DNA from 2 places in the Streptomyces mauvecolor genome. Region 1 is predicted to be linked to the other one. Evidence: predicted binding sites of a transcription regulator. Region 1 holds the regulator's gene; the other holds the start of a gene.
What was found. The regulator HrcA, encoded in region 1, represses chaperone genes, less so after heat shock. The targets are predictions, from matches to a motif close to TTNGCACTCNGNNNNNCNGAGTGCNAA.
Positions count from the first base shown of each region.

Region 2: groES (co-chaperone GroES) is a predicted target of HrcA. The motif match lies at 1,479-1,505, and genes of this name have one in related genera.

Region 1 covers NZ_BAAASQ010000018.1:23,742-26,135, reverse strand. The annotation lists gene dnaJ (molecular chaperone DnaJ) at 1-774, opposite strand, end outside; gene hrcA (heat-inducible transcriptional repressor HrcA) at 775-1,794, opposite strand; gene ABD346_RS23100 (MBL fold metallo-hydrolase) at 1,950-2,394, shown strand, end outside.
Region 2 covers NZ_BAAASQ010000010.1:133,703-136,096, reverse strand. The annotation lists gene groL (chaperonin GroEL) at 1-888, opposite strand, end outside; gene groES (co-chaperone GroES) at 1,025-1,333, opposite strand; gene ABD346_RS15595 (response regulator transcription factor) at 1,567-2,256, shown strand; gene ABD346_RS15590 (sensor histidine kinase) at 2,246-2,394, shown strand, end outside.

The DNA.
Region 1 (2,394 bases):
CACGTCGTGCGCGAGCTCGTGGATCTCCACGTACAGGTCGCCGGCGGGGCCGCCGCCGGGGCCGACCTCGCCCTCGCCCGCGAGCTGGATCCGGGTGCCGTTGTCGACACCGGCCGGGATCTTCACGGTGAGGGTGCGGCGGGAGCGGATGCGCCCGTCGCCCGCGCACTCGGGGCACGGGGTGGGGACCACGGTGCCGAAGCCCTGGCACTGGGGGCAGGGCCGCGAGGTCATGACCTGACCCAGGAAGGACCGGGTGACCTGGGACACCTCGCCGCGGCCGCGGCACATGTCACACGTCTGCGCGGAGGTGCCGGGCGCGGCGCCCTCGCCCGAACAGGTCGTACACACCACGGCGGTGTCGACCTGGATCTCCTTGGTGGTGCCGAAGGCCGCCTCGTTGAGGTCGATCTCCAGGCGGATCATGGCGTCCTGGCCGCGGCGGGTCCGCGAGCGCGGGCCGCGCTGCGATGCCGTGCCGAAGAAGGCATCCATGATGTCCGAGAAGTTGCCGAAGCCGCCCGCTCCGAAGCCGCCGGCCCCGCCGCCGCCCGACGACGACAGCGGGTCCCCGCCGAGGTCGTAGACCTGCTTCTTCTGCGGGTCCGACAGCACCTCGTACGCGGCGTTGATCTCCTTGAAGCGCTCCTGCGTCTTCGGGTCCGGATTCACATCCGGGTGGAGTTCGCGTGCGAGGCGCCGGAACGCCTTCTTGATCTCGTCCTGTGATGCGTCGCGGCGCACGCCGAGTACGGCGTAGTAGTCCGTGGCCACTTACGACTCCGCCAGGATCTGTCCGACGTAACGTGCCACTGCGCGTACCGCTCCCATCGTTCCGGGGTAATCCATGCGGGTCGGTCCGACCACGCCGAGTTTGGCGACCGCCTCGCCGCCGGAACCGTAGCCGACCGATACGACGGACGTGGAGTTCAGTCCTTCGTGGGCGTTGTTCTCGTGCCCGATGCGTACGGTCATGCCCGATTCCTTGGCCTCGCCGAGCAGCTTGAGGAGCACGACCTGCTCCTCCAGCGCCTCCAGCACCGGCCTGATGGTCAGCGGGAAGTCGTGTCCGAAGCGGGTGAGATTGGCGGTGCCGCCGATCATCAGCCGCTCCTCGGTCTCTTCGACCAGGGTTTCGAGGAGGGTGGCGAGGACCGTCGAAACGGTTCCTCGGTCCTCCGGTTCAAAGGACTCCGGCAGGTCCTGCACCAGCTGCGGCACGTCCGCGAAGCGGCGTCCCACCACCCGTGCGTTGAGCCGGGCCCGCAGGTCCGCGAGCGAGGCCTCGCCGAACGGCGCCGGGCAGTCGACCATGCGCTGCTCGACGCGGCCGGTGTCGGTGATCAGCACCAGCATCAGCCGGGCCGCGGCGAGTGAGAGAAGCTCCACATGCCGCACCGTGGACCGGGTCAGCGACGGGTACTGGACGACCGCCACCTGCCGGGTCAGCTGCGCGAGCAGCCGCACCGTACGGGCCACGACGTCGTCCAGGTCCACCGCGCTGTCCAGGAAGTTCTGGATCGCCCGGCGCTCCGGCGACGACAGGGGCTTGACGCCCGCCAGCCGGTCCACGAAGAGCCGGTAGCCCTTGTCGGTCGGGATCCGGCCGGCGCTGGTGTGGGGCTGGGCGATGAAGCCCTCCTCCTCCAGTACGGCCATGTCGTTGCGCACGGTCGCCGGGGACACGCCGAGGGCGTGCCGCTCGGTGAGGGCCTTGGACCCCACCGGTTCCTCGGTGCCGACATAGTCCTGGACGATGGCGCGCAGCACCTCGAGCCTGCGTTCACTGAGCATCGCGCACACCTCCAGTTGCCGTCCGTTTGGCACTCACTGTGTTCGAGTGCCAGCAATCCCCCGGCCAGTGTACGGCCGACCGGTACGCCCCTAGCAAGGGCGGCCGACCACGCTACCGTGCGGCGTCGCCGGTCGATTGCGGATAGCGTCGCGTCATGGACGTCAGTTGGGAAGAGTTCGGCTGGGAGCGCCTCGGCGACGGAGTCGGGCGCAGGCGCCTGCCCGTCTGGGACGCCACGGCCGCGCTGATCGCCGGGGAGAGCTCGCTCCTCTTGTACGACACCGGTGCGACGCTCCGCGAGGGCGCCGAACTCCGGGCGCAGGCCGAGGCTCTGTTCGGCCGCCGTGTGACCCATATCGCGCTCAGCCACCCCCACTTCGACCACGTTCTGGGGACGGCGGCGTTCTCCGGGGCCGAGGTGTACGGGGCGGTCGGCATCGAGCGGGCGCTGGTGCGCGAGGCGCTGCGTGACGACGCGGCCCGCCAGGGCGTGTCCGTCGAGGAGGCGGCCGAGGCGGCCGACCTGCTGGTGCTTCCGCACCACGCGGTGTGCGGCGAGTGGACGCTGGACCTGGGCGGCCGTCAGGTGCTGCTCGCCA
Region 2 (2,394 bases), on a different contig from region 1:
GGTGAGGGTGGCGATGTCCTGGAGCATGGCCTTGCGGCGGTCGCCGAAGCCCGGGGCCTTGACGGCCACGGCGTTGAACGTGCCGCGGATCTTGTTGACGACCAGGGTGGAGAGCGCCTCGCCCTCGACGTCCTCGGCGATGATCAGGAGCGGCTTGGAGGCGCCGGCCTGGATGACCTTCTCCAGGAGCGGCAGCAGGTCCTGGATCGAGGAGATCTTGCCCTGGTTGATCAGGATGTACGGGTCGTCGAGGACGGCCTCCATACGCTCCTGGTCGGTGACCATGTAGTGCGAGAGGTAGCCCTTGTCGAAGGCCATGCCCTCGGTGAACTCGAGCTCCACACCGAAGGTGTTGGACTCCTCGACGGTGATGACACCGTCCTTGCCGACCTTGTCCATGGCCTCGGCGATGAGCTCGCCGATCTGCTTGTCCTGGGCGGACAGCGCGGCGACGGCGGCGATGTCGGTCTTGTCCTCGATCGGACGGGCGGTCGCGAGCAGCTCGTCGGAGACGGCCTTGACCGCGGCGTCGATGCCCTTCTTCAGGGCGGCCGGGGAGGCGCCGGCGGCGACGTTGCGCAGACCCTCGCGGACCAGCGCCTGGGCCAGGACGGTCGCGGTGGTGGTGCCGTCACCCGCGATGTCGTTGGTCTTGGTCGCCACCTCCTTGACGAGCTGGGCGCCCAGGTTCTCGTACGGGTCGTCGAGCTCGACCTCGCGCGCGATGGTGACACCGTCGTTGGTGATGGTGGGGGCGCCGAACTTCTTGTCGATGACGACGTTGCGGCCCTTGGGGCCGATCGTCACCTTGACGGTGTCGGCAAGCTTGTTGACGCCGCGCTCAAGGGCGCGACGGGCGTCCTCGTCGAACTTCAGGATCTTCGCCATGGGAGCGGTTCAGCCCTCTCGAAAACTCGGGTTAATGACACTGCGCCCCTCGCCGCCCGGCAATCAGCGGGGTGACCAGGGGCGCAGCTCTCAAAGCATTCGCTTCGAACTCGAAGTACTCGCGTACTTCGGTGAATTACTTCTCGATGATCGCGAGCACGTCGCGGGCCGAGAGGACGAGGTACTCCTCGCCGTTGTACTTCACCTCGGTGCCGCCGTACTTGCTGTACAGCACGATGTCGCCGGTGCTGACGTCGAGCGGCAGACGCTCGCCGTTCTCGAAGCGGCCCGGACCCACGGCCAGGACGACGCCCTCCTGGGGCTTCTCCTTGGCGGTGTCCGGAATGACCAGGCCGGAGGCCGTGGTCTGCTCGGCGTCGAGCGGCTGGACCACAATGCGGTCCTCGAGCGGCTTGATGGCAACCTTGGAGCTGGCGGTCGTCACGATCCGGTCTCCCCCTTCGGAGATCTCACGGGGTTAACTGTCTGGGGTGGCGACCAGGTGGATCCGTCGTCGCGGGTGCCGGACCTGCCCGTCGCTACTTGGCACTCTCCGGTGGGGAGTGCCAGAAGCGAGACTAGGACGGTGATTAGCACTCGGTCAAGCGGAGTGCCAATCTGCCACCGCCACGGCGGACACTTCCCGGGCTTCCAGCCACCTGTGTGACCCTGGACGGCATGCGCATTCTGGTCGTCGAGGACGAAACCGGGCTCGCCGACTCGCTGCGTCGGGGCATCTCCGCCGAGGGCCACTGGGTCGACCTCGCGCACGACGGCCACCGCGGACTCGACCTCGCGCTCACCGGCGGGTACGACGCGATCGTGCTCGACCTGATGCTGCCGGGACTCAGTGGCTACGAGATCTGCCGGCGGATGCGGCGGCTCGGCGATCTCACCCCCGTCCTGATGCTGACCGCCAAGGACGGCGAGTACGACGAGGCCGACGGGCTCGACTCGGGGGCCGACGACTATCTGACCAAGCCCTTCTCGTTCGTCGTGCTGCTCGCCCGGCTCCGTGCGCTCGGCCGCCGGGCCGGGGCCGCGCGCCAGGACACCCTCCAGGCCGGCGACCTCACCCTCGACACCGCCGCCCGGCGCTGCCGGCGCGGCGAGCGCGAGATCGAGCTGACCGCCCGGGAACTCGCGGTCCTGGCCTGCCTGATGGCCGAGCCGGGCCAGGCCGTCGCCAAGCAGCACATCCTGGACGAGGTCTGGGACAGCGGCGCGGGAGCGGACGGCGGGATCGATCCGAACATCGTCGAGGTCTACGTCTCTTCGCTCAGGAAAAAGATCGATTCTCCGTTCGGCCGCCGATCGATCCTGACCGTGCACGGGGTCGGCTACCGGATGGCGCCCGATGGGGGCTGAGCCGCGGCGGTTCATGAAGCGGCTGCCGCCTCGGACCGTACGGGGAAAGGTCGCCGCGGCCGCCGCCCTCGCGATGGCGCTGCTGCTCGCCGCGGGCGGGATCTGGCTCTACATCGTGCTGCGCTCCAACCTGCTCGA